DNA from 3 places in the Amycolatopsis sp. NPDC001319 genome. Region 1 is predicted to be linked to each of the others. Evidence: riboswitches for the same ligand, from Rfam matches in the RefSeq annotation. Region 1 holds a riboswitch; each other region holds the start of a gene.
What was found. A riboswitch is a leader RNA that binds a small molecule or an ion and turns the genes downstream of it on or off. The one in region 1 is predicted to bind cobalamin.

Region 1 (3,267 bases):
GCACGAAAACCCCCTTCACGAACCTCAGCCCCCGTCCACGCGCCGCGCGCAGCCGGCGCGCGCGCCGCACCCGCTGCACGCTCTCCACCAGCTGCGGGGCCACCGAAAGCGCCACCGTGACCGCCGTGCTCACCTCGGCCAACGCACCGGGCACGGCCTTGAGCAGGCGTTTCGGGTTGGCCAGCGCGTTGGCGGCGCCCACGCAGAGCACGATCGTGGCCAGCCGCAGGCCGTCGTAGAAGCCGCCGAGCAGCTCCTCGGCCGAAGTGGGCCCCAGCAGCTCGATCCCGGCGGCCGCGGCGGGCAATGGGATCGTCGGCAGCGTGAACAGCACGTGGCCGCCGTCCTCGCCGCCGATGAGGATGCGGAACAGCACGCGCGACACCACGATCACGGCCGCGACCAGCGCGTACACGCGAAAAGCCAGCGCCCACGGCGCGTCGCCCCGGCGGTTCACCACCACGAACCCGGCCACGGCGATCACCAGCGCGAGCAGCAACGGGTTGGTGGTGCGGCTCGCGGCGACGGCGAGCGCGAGCGCCCACACCCACCACGCACCCGGGTGCAGAGCCCGCGCGTTACCGGGCAGCACGCCTGCGCCGCAGCCCGACGACCACTCCGGCGACGACCAGCACCACGATCACGACGAGCCCGATCACCAGGCTCCACGGGAAGCCGCTGCCGCCGGATTCCGTCGACGCGGCCGCGGGCACCGCCGCGTTGGCCTTCCGCACCGGCGCCACCCGCGGCGGCGGGTAGTCCTGGAAGGACTTGTTGTGCGCGAACGACCAGCCCTCGAAGCTCCCCGCCGGCGGCTTCCAGCCCTGCACCCCGACCTGGCTCGAAGCCCACTTGCCGCCGTCGGTCGCCGTCCAGAAGCTCCACGACGCGCTCTCCGGCGGCATCCCCGAGCACGACTGGTCGACCGGTTTGCCCTCGATCTTGCAGATCAGCGCCAGGCCGTACTTGCCGACGCCCGCGATGTCGAGGCCCGCGTTCTGCATGGCCGCCACCCCGTCGGCCTGCGGCCCGGGCGCGCAGCGGATCAGGGTGTCGCCACCGAGGTCCTGGAAGTCGACCACCACCGTCACGCCGGTGGCGTCGGGACAGTAGCCCGCGGTGCCCTTCCCGGGCACGGTCGCGGTGGCGGGACTCGCGCCGGACAGGCCGGCGGTGACCAGGAGCGCGGCCACGGCCAGGAGCCGGACTGCAGGGAACAACCGCATCGTTGATGAACCTCGCATCGAGTCGGACCACGGCGGGCGATCCGGCTCACGGCCGCGCGGGCGGCCGCTCACGGTTGCGGGTCAGCGCCGGATTCCCACCGGCTTCCCCCGATCGTGGTGTACAGCTGACCGACGTTAACCCACCGGAGGTACCCGCCGGAAGCGGCGCCGGACACACCTACACTTCCGGGCGTGGACGTCGGACAGCTGCGCATCGGCCTCGTCGGAACCGGTCCCTGGGCGACCACGGTGCACGCGCCGGGACTGGCCGAACACCCCGGCACCGAGCTCACCGCCGTGTGGGCGCGCCGCGTCACCAGCGCCCGCCCGCTGGCCGAGGCCCACGACGCGGTCGGCACCGACGACCTCGACGAGCTGTTCTCCCTGGTCGACGCCCTAGCCTTCGCCGTGCCGCCCGCCGTGCAGGCGGAGATCGCGACGCGCGCGGCCGAGGCCGGCAAGCACCTGATCCTCGAGAAGCCCATCGCCGCCGACCTGGCGAGCGCGCAGCGGCTGGCCGACGCCGTGGACAAGGCCGGCGTCGCGTCGCTCGTGATGCTCACGCTGCGGTTCTCCCAGCAGACGCGCGAATGGCTCGACGGCCTCGCTGCCTCGGGCGGCTGGCGCGGCGGTGGCGCGCGCTGGCTTTCGGGCGCACTGCTCGGCGGGCAGTACTCGACGTCGGCGTGGCGGCTCGACGCGTCCGGCGGCGCGCTCGCCGACATCGGCCCGCACGCGTTCGACCTGCTCGACGCCGCCCTCGGCCGCATCACCGACGTGCTCGCGGCCCACCGCGGCCCCGACGACCTGTGGCAGCTGATGTTCGCCCACGAGGGCGGCGCGACGAGCACCGCGACGCTGTCGCTGCGGCTCCCGGTTCAGCCGACCGTGGTCGAGGTCGCGGTCTACGGCGAGCACGGCTACCGGACACTCGGCCGCAAACCAGGCACCGCCGGGGAGGCCTACACGGCTCTGCTGGACGACTTCGCGGCCATGGTCGCGAGTGGCACGACCACGCACCCGTGCGACGTCCACCGTGGCCTGCACCTGTCCGCGCTCATCGAGAAGGCGCGCGAGCTCGCCGGGTAGTACACAGGCTCAAACCCTTGGTTTCCGTTGTGAACCAAGGCTTTCCGCCAAGTCGGCGCAATCCTTCCACAGGGTTGTCCACAGCATCCACTATGGACGGTCCGCGCCTCGACCGAACCACGGGAAGCCGTTTCGCGCCACCGGAAAGATCACCGAATAGTGCGGCCCGCTGAGCATGCCGACTCGAACCGGCAATGCGAAGGTTGATCTTGGGAGGGCGGGAAGAAGCAGTTCATAGGGGTTCGAGAAGGGAAGCGCATGGGTGCCTTGCTGCGCGCTTTCTGGGGGATCATCCCGATCACGGCCATCGCGTTGCCATACGCGCTGCTTTGCTGGCCCTTGCTCGCCGCGCGGAGGCGGCGAAGAAGCAGCGACATCAGCCTCGGCCACGCGTCGGCGACCGCGGCCGTCGACGTGACGGCGGTGACGCTCGGCGCGCTCGTGCTCTGCCTGGTCATCATGCCCGTCGGCACCGCTTCGGGGAGCACCCTCGACCTGGTGCCCGGCGCCGACCTCTCCGCCGCGCTGTCCGACGACGGATCGCTCTGGCAGGTCGTCGGCAATCTGCTCCTCCTGAGCCCGCTGGGCGCGCTCGTGCCGCTGCGCCTGCGCCGGCTGCGGTCGCTCAGCCGGATCGCGCTCACCGCCCTGAGCGCGTCCGTGCTGGTGGAGGCCACGCAGTTCCTCATTCAGAGCGGCCGCGTGACCTCGACCGACGACGTGCTGCTCAACACCATCGGCGCCACGCTGGGCGCCGCCCTGACCCGCCGCGGCTGGCGCTACTTCGACGTGGTGCCCGTGGTCGCGATCCCGCAGCAGGTGCGGCGGACCGTCTGCAACGCGCCCGTCCGCCTGCGCGTGCCGCGGTCGGTGTGGGACACGCGCTACGCCGGGATCGGGCACCCGGAACGGCGCTGAGCCGGCCGAACCGTGCTAAATCGCTTGCGCCCGC
Region 2 (3,267 bases), on a different contig from region 1:
TCAACGACGAGCACCGCCCGGACGGGTGAATCCCAATCTGTGCGGTGTGACTACGACGCTTCCCGCCAGCGACAGCAGCGAGACCGGCGACGCCGCCGAAAGTGGTGGTGAGAGGCACCGGCTTTCCGTCGTCGGCGGGCTGGCCGCCCTGTCCCTGGACGCGATGGCGTCGGTGGCGTACGGCCCCGAAGCGATCGTGATCGTGCTGGCCGTCGCGGGCGGGAGCGGGCTGGGGTTCACGCTGCCGGTCACGCTCGCGATCGCGCTGCTGCTCGGGGTCCTGACGCTGTCGTACCGGCAGGTGATCGCCGCGTTCCCGGACGGCGGCGGCGCGTACGGCGTGAGCCGGGTCCACCTCGGCCGCCGCGCGTCGCTGGTCGCGGCCGCGTCGCTGATCGTCGACTACGTGCTCAACGTCGCGGTGTCCGTGGCCGCCGGCGTGGCGGCCCTGACGTCCGCCGTGCCCGCGCTGCTGCCCTACACGCTGTGGCTGTGCCTCGGGGTGCTGGCGCTGGTGACGGGCGTGAACCTGCGCGGAATCGCGGAGAGCGCGCGAGCGTTCATCGTGCCCACGGCGATGTTCGTCGGGTCGATCCTCACGGTCGTCGTGGTCGGCCTGGTCCGCACGGGGCCCGCCGCGGCCGTCGCCGCGCCGGCGCCCGGGGTCAGCCTGCAGACCGTCGGGATCCTGTTGCTGCTCAAGGCGTTCGCCAACGGCTGCGCCGCGCTCACCGGCGTGGAGGCGATCGCCAACGCCGTGCCGTCGTTCCGCCGGCCGCGGGTGCGCCGGGCCCAGCGGGCCGAGATCGCGCTCGGCGTGCTGCTGGCCGTCATGCTCATCGGGATCGCGGTGCTGATCGGGAAGTTCGCCATCCACCCCGTCGACGGCGTCACCGTGCTCTCGCAGGTCACCACCGCGTCGCTCGGCAACGGGTTCGGGTTCTACCTGGTGCAGTTCTCCACCGTGGTGTTGCTCGCGTTGGCCGCCAACACGTCGTTCGGCGGGCTGCCGGTGCTGGCCCAGCTGCTCGCGAAGCACAACAACCTGCCCCACGTCTTCGCGCTGCGCGCCGAACGCCAGGTCTACCGCTACGGCGTCGGCTTCCTGGCGATCACCTCGGCGCTGCTGCTCGTCGTCGCGAACGGCGACACGAACACCCTCGTCCCGCTGTTCGCGATCGGCGTCTTCGTCGGCTTCACCCTCTCGCAGATCGGCATGGTGCGGCACTGGTTGCGCATTCGCCCGCCACGCTGGCGCGGCAAAGCCGTCCTCAACGGGTTCGGCGCGCTGCTCACCGGCATCGCCGCGATCGTGGTCACCGCGACGAAGTTCGGCGAAGGCGGCTGGCTCATCGTCGTCGCGCTGCCGCTGCTCGTCGCGGGCATGGAGTGGGTGCACCGCAGTTACCGTCGCATCGGCGACCGGCTCGGGCTCGGGCGCACCCCGCCCCCGCCGCGGCCGAACCGGTCACTGGTCGTCGTGCCCGTGCACACGGTGTCCCGCCTGACGCGCGACGCGCTCGCCGCCGCCCTTTCGCTGGGCGAGCGCGTCGAAGCCGTCCACGTGACCCACCCGGGCGAGGAGGCCGCGGCGCGGGAGTTCGTGGCGTCCTGGGACCTCTGGCACCCCGGCGTGCCGCTCGTGCAGCTGTACGACGAACGCCGGCGGCTGGGCGAGCCCCTCGTCGAGCACCTGCGCGGCCACTCCGGCTGCCACGTCTTCGTCCTCATCGCGGAAGTCGAGCCGGACCACCCGTGGCAGCGCATCCTGCAGAACCGCCGCGGCGCCGTGCTCGCCCGCGCCCTGCGCCGCCGCTCCGACGCGGTGGTCTGCCGGATGCGTTTCCGTCTCGGGCAGCGGCCCGAACCGGGCAACGAGGGACGAACCGAAGTCCGCCGCGGTGCCAGGTGATTGACGGTCCCGCCGACGCCGCCGTACCGTTCTGGCCGCGTGACGGCTTCGAGAAGCCGGTGAGAGTCCGGCACGGTCGCGCCACTGTGAGCCCATCGTGTACCCGGTGGGCGAGTCAGGTCGAGGGGCCGTCACCTGTTCCACCGGCAAGGGACGCGTCATCCCGAAGGAGAACCGGACATGGCCAGGCTGAACACCTCCTGCCCGTCGGCCTCCACCTGCCTGTCGGTCGCCGTCGCGGTGTGAACCCGTTCTTCGCTTTCGACACGCACGCCGCGGGCGACGAGCCCGCCGCGCCGTGGCGTCCGCTCTCCGAAGTCCTCGACGACGGACCCGTGCTGCGCGAGCGCGTGACGCAGGTCCGCGCCGTGCTCGCCGCCGGGGGTGGCGACGTGGAGCTCCGGGTCGCCGCTTCCGTGACCCACCTGGGCCTCGCGGCGCGCCTCCTGTCGCCCGCCCTCGCACTCGCCGTGGGCGCCGGCGTCGTCCCCGACTTCTCCACCGCTTGGTGGCAGCCGACGACCGGCGGCGCGGTTCCGCTTTCGCTGCCCGAAACCGATGCTGTGGACGACGACGTGGTCGCGCTCTTCGCCCACCGGGTCCTGAGTGGACCGTTGCGCCGGCTGGACCAGGCTCTCGCCGGGTTCTCGCTCTCGGCGACCATCCGCCGCGGCAACGTCGCCTCCGCCCTCAACGGCGCCGTCACGATGCTCCGCCGAGAGCGTCCCGCGTGGACGGACGACATCCACCGCTTCCGCGACCGCCTGGAAGTCCTGCCGGTCCTCGCCGACACCGCCACCCACGAGGACGGCCGCTTCCGCCGCCGCAGCTGCTGCCTCATCTACCGCGCCGCGCCGAACCACGACGGCCCGAAATGCGGCGACTGTGTCCTGGGCTGACCCGTGCGGGTGATCGCGCTGTGGTGCGGCCTCGCGGCGGTCGCCTCTGTCGTCGGTGTCGTCGATTCGCTGACGCCCGGAGCGCCGCACCTGCCGCAGCAGGTGTTGTTCGCGGCCGTTGCCGGGATCTTCGTGGTGGTCGGGATCGCCGCCGCGAAACTCGCGCTCAACCGTCCGGAGGTGCCCGCCTCGACGATGGCCCGCCACCTCTGGCGGAAGCTCCCCGCCCTGCTGCGGTGGGGAGCTCTGGCCGCGATCGCCGGTGGTGCCGTCGTCGCCGTGCTCGCCGCGCCGCGAGTGCCCTACGGTGTACCCGAGGTCACTCCTCACGGCTACCTCATGGTCACCCGTCACGGCGATTTCTTGGTCAGCACCGCCGATTACCTCTACCTGCGCGCCGAGAACGAGCGGCTGTTCGCCGCCATCGCACTCGTGGTCAACAGCGCGGCGGGACCC
Region 3 (3,267 bases), on a different contig from region 1:
GGCGGCGGCCGCCGTGCGCAGCAGGTCCGCGACCTCGTCGACGCCGGGCACGCGCGGTGAGTGGATGTCGTAGACGCCCGGCCCGACGCCGCGCGCGAACCCGCCGGCCGCGAGGTCGGCGAGCACCTCCATCTTCGAGCGCGCGGCTTCGATGCTGGTCACGTCGGCGTCGAGGCCGTCGATCGCGGAGAGGACCTCCCCGAACTCCGAGTAGCACATGTGCGTGTGGATCTGGGTGCCTTCGGCGACCCCGGCCGTCGCGACGCGGAACGCGCGCACCGCCCAGCCGAAGTAGGCCGAGTGCCCGGCCGCGCGCAGCGGCAGCAGCTCCCGCAGCGCCGGCTCGTCGACCTGGATCACGCGCACGCCCGCGGCTTCGAGGTCGGCCACCTCGTCGCGGATCGCGAACGCGACCTGCAGCGCGGTGTCGGCGAGCGGCTGGTCGTCGCGCACGAACGACCACGCGAGGATCGTGACCGGGCCGGTGAGCATGCCCTTGATCGGCTTGGCCGTGCGGCTCTGCGCGTACCGCGCCCACGGCACGGTCATCGGCCGCGGTCGCGAGACGTCGCCGTGGAGGATCGGCGGGCGGACGCAGCGCGAGCCGTAGGACTGCACCCAGCCGTGCTCGGTCGAGGCGAACCCGGCGAGCTGCTCGGCGAAGTACTGCACCATGTCGTGGCGCTCGGGCTCGCCGTGCACGAGCACGTCGAGGCCCAGCTCCTCCTGCAGCCGCACCACGCGGTCGATCTCGGCGTGCATCTCGGCCACGTACGCGGCTTCCTCGAGCGTGCCCGCGCGGTACGCGGCGCGCGCCTTGCGGACGTCGGTGGTCTGCGGGAACGAGCCGATCGTGGTGGTCGGCAACGGCGGCAGGCCGAGGGATTCCTGTTGCAGGGCCGCCCGTTGCTCATACGGCGCACGCACGGCGTCCTCGGGCTTCAGTGCCGCCAGGCGCTCGCGCACGGCCGCGTCCACCGGGTTCGTCGCGCGGTCCGCGACGGCCGCGCGCGCCGCAGACAGGTCCACCTGATCGCCGCGCAGCGCCCGCCCGAGCAGTACGACCTCGGCGACCTTCTGGTCGGCGAACGCGAGCCAGCTCTTCAGCCGTGGGTCGAGGTTCTCGGCCTCGACGTCGTGGGGCACGTGCAGCAGCGAGCACGACGTCGACACGCTGACGTGCCGCGCGGTGCCGGCCAGCCGGGCGGCACGTTCGAGCGCACGGTCCGGGTCCGTGCGCCACACGTTGCGCCCGTCGACGACACCGGCGAGCACCTCCTTGTCGCGCAAGGCGCCTTCCGCCGCCACGGCGTCCACAAAGGACTCCTCGGTGACGAGGTCCACGGCCAGCGCGTCGATGGGGGAGCGGGCCAGCACGCCCAGCCCGCGACCGAGCCCGCCGAAGTACCCGGCGACGAGCAGCTTCGGCCGGTCTTCGGCCTTGGCCAGCACGTGGTACGCGCGGGTCAGCGCGTTGAGTTCCTTCGTGGTGCGGTCGCCGGCGAACGCCGGCTCGTCGAGCTGCACCCACTCGACGCCCTCGGCCTTCAGCGCGCACAGCAGCGCCGCGTACGCGGGCAGGAGCTCGTCGAGCAGCTCCAGCGGCTCGAACCCCGGCCGCGTCGCCTTGGCCAGCAACAGGAACGTGACCGGGCCGACGAACACCGGCCGCGTCTCGATGCCCAGCTCCCGGGCCTCGCGCACCTCGTCGAGCGGCTTCGTGCCCGACAACGCGAAGCGCGAGTCGGGACCCAGTTCGGGCACGAGGTAGTGGTAGTTGGTGTCGAACCACTTCGTCATCTCGAGCGCCGGCTCGTCCTGCACGCCGCGCGCGGCCGCGAAGTACGTATCGAGCGGCGAGAGGCCGAGGCGGGTGAAGCGCGCCGGCAGCGCGCCGAACAGCTCGGCGGTGTCGAGCACCTGGTCGTAGTGGGAAGACGTGTTCGAGGGGACCGATTCCAGGCCCGCTTCGCGCAGCCGCGACCAGGTCCGCCCGCGCAGTTCGCGGCCGGTGGCGAGCAGTTCCGCCTCGCCGGTGGTGCCCGCCCAGTAGCGTTCCAGGGCGCGCTTCAGTTCCCGGGCCGGCCCGATGCGCGGGTACCCCAGGATCGTGGTGCCGATGGTGGTCACAGGCTCTCTCCTCGCGAGCTCGTTCGAGGCGAGCCCGGGCACGCGAGAACCGCGTCTTCGGTCAGGCCTGCTCCCACGGGGCCCGGACTCACGCACGCCGTCGGCGCACGTACCACGGGCAGGTCTTCGGACTCGTGGGCGCCGAGCTCGCGCCTACTCACCGTCGCTTCCCGGGCTCGCGCCCAGTGCTTGACCACGAAATCGTGGTGACGGCTTTCGTTCCCACTCACCGCTGCGGGGCAGTCCCGGACTCACACCGGGTTCCCTGTTGCCTCGCCAGGGTGTGGCCGCACGAAAAAAGCCCGGCCACGCCCTGGCGAACCAGTGGCGTGGCCGAGCCTAGCGGGTCGCGGCACCGGGTGGCACGACGTCCGCTGTGATCCCGGAGACCGGGATCAGTCCTGCAGCCGATCAGTCCCAGTCCAGCGCGCCGCCGGACTGGTACTCGATCACGCGGGTCTCGAAGAAGTTCTTCTCCTTCTTCAGGTCCATCGCCTCCGACATCCACGGGAACGGGTTCTCCGTCTCCCCGAAGATCGGCGCGAGGCCGATCTGCTGGGCGCGCCGGTCGGTGATGAAGTGCATGTACTGCTCGCACAGCTGCGCCGAAAGGCCGAGCATGCCGCGCGGCATGGTGTCACGCGCGTAGCGGACCTCCAGCTCGCACGCGTCGGTCAGCATCTGCCGGATCTCCGCCTGGAACTCTTCCGTCCACAGGTGCGGGTTCTCGATCTTGATCTGGTTGATGCAGTCGATGCCGAAGTTCAGGTGGATCGACTCGTCGCGCAGGATGTACTGGTACTGCTCGGCGATGCCGACCATCTTGTTGCGGCGGCCGAGCGAGAGGATCTGCGCGAAGCCGGTGTAGAACCACATGCCCTCGAAGATCACGTAGAACGCCACGAGGTCGCGCAGGAACGCCTGGTCGGCCTCCGGCGTGCCGGTCTCGAAGTCCGGGTTCTCGAGGTTCTGCGTGTACTTCAGCGCCCACGCGTCCTTCTCGGAGATGGACGGCACCTCGCGGTACATGTTGAACAGCTCGCCCTCGACCAGGCCGAGGCTTTCGCAGATGTACTGGAAGGTGTGCGTGTGCACGGCCTCCTCGAACGCCTGGCGCAGCAGGTACTGGCGACACTC

Region 2: linked by a shared signal. The riboswitch ahead of ACFY1H_RS32180 ((2Fe-2S)-binding protein) and the one ahead of ACFY1H_RS03750 (hypothetical protein) in region 1 are both predicted to bind cobalamin.
Region 3: linked by a shared signal. The riboswitch ahead of metE (5-methyltetrahydropteroyltriglutamate--homocysteine S-methyltransferase) and the one ahead of ACFY1H_RS03750 (hypothetical protein) in region 1 are both predicted to bind cobalamin.

The regions. Positions count from the first base shown of each region.
Region 1 covers NZ_JBIAWY010000001.1:782,446-785,712, reverse strand. The annotation lists gene ACFY1H_RS03755 (CbiQ family ECF transporter T component) at 1-589, opposite strand, end outside; gene ACFY1H_RS03750 (hypothetical protein) at 579-1,226, opposite strand; cobalamin riboswitch at 1,240-1,375, opposite strand; gene ACFY1H_RS03745 (Gfo/Idh/MocA family oxidoreductase) at 1,419-2,315, shown strand; gene ACFY1H_RS03740 (VanZ family protein) at 2,574-3,233, shown strand.
Region 2 covers NZ_JBIAWY010000009.1:241,156-244,422, forward strand. The annotation lists gene ACFY1H_RS32175 (APC family permease) at 47-1,912, shown strand; cobalamin riboswitch at 1,939-2,060, shown strand; gene ACFY1H_RS32180 ((2Fe-2S)-binding protein) at 2,155-2,811, shown strand; gene ACFY1H_RS32185 (hypothetical protein) at 2,815-3,267, shown strand, end outside.
Region 3 covers NZ_JBIAWY010000008.1:116,265-119,531, forward strand. The annotation lists gene metE (5-methyltetrahydropteroyltriglutamate--homocysteine S-methyltransferase) at 1-2,130, opposite strand, end outside; cobalamin riboswitch at 2,230-2,440, opposite strand; gene ACFY1H_RS29360 (ribonucleotide-diphosphate reductase subunit beta) at 2,542-3,267, opposite strand, start outside.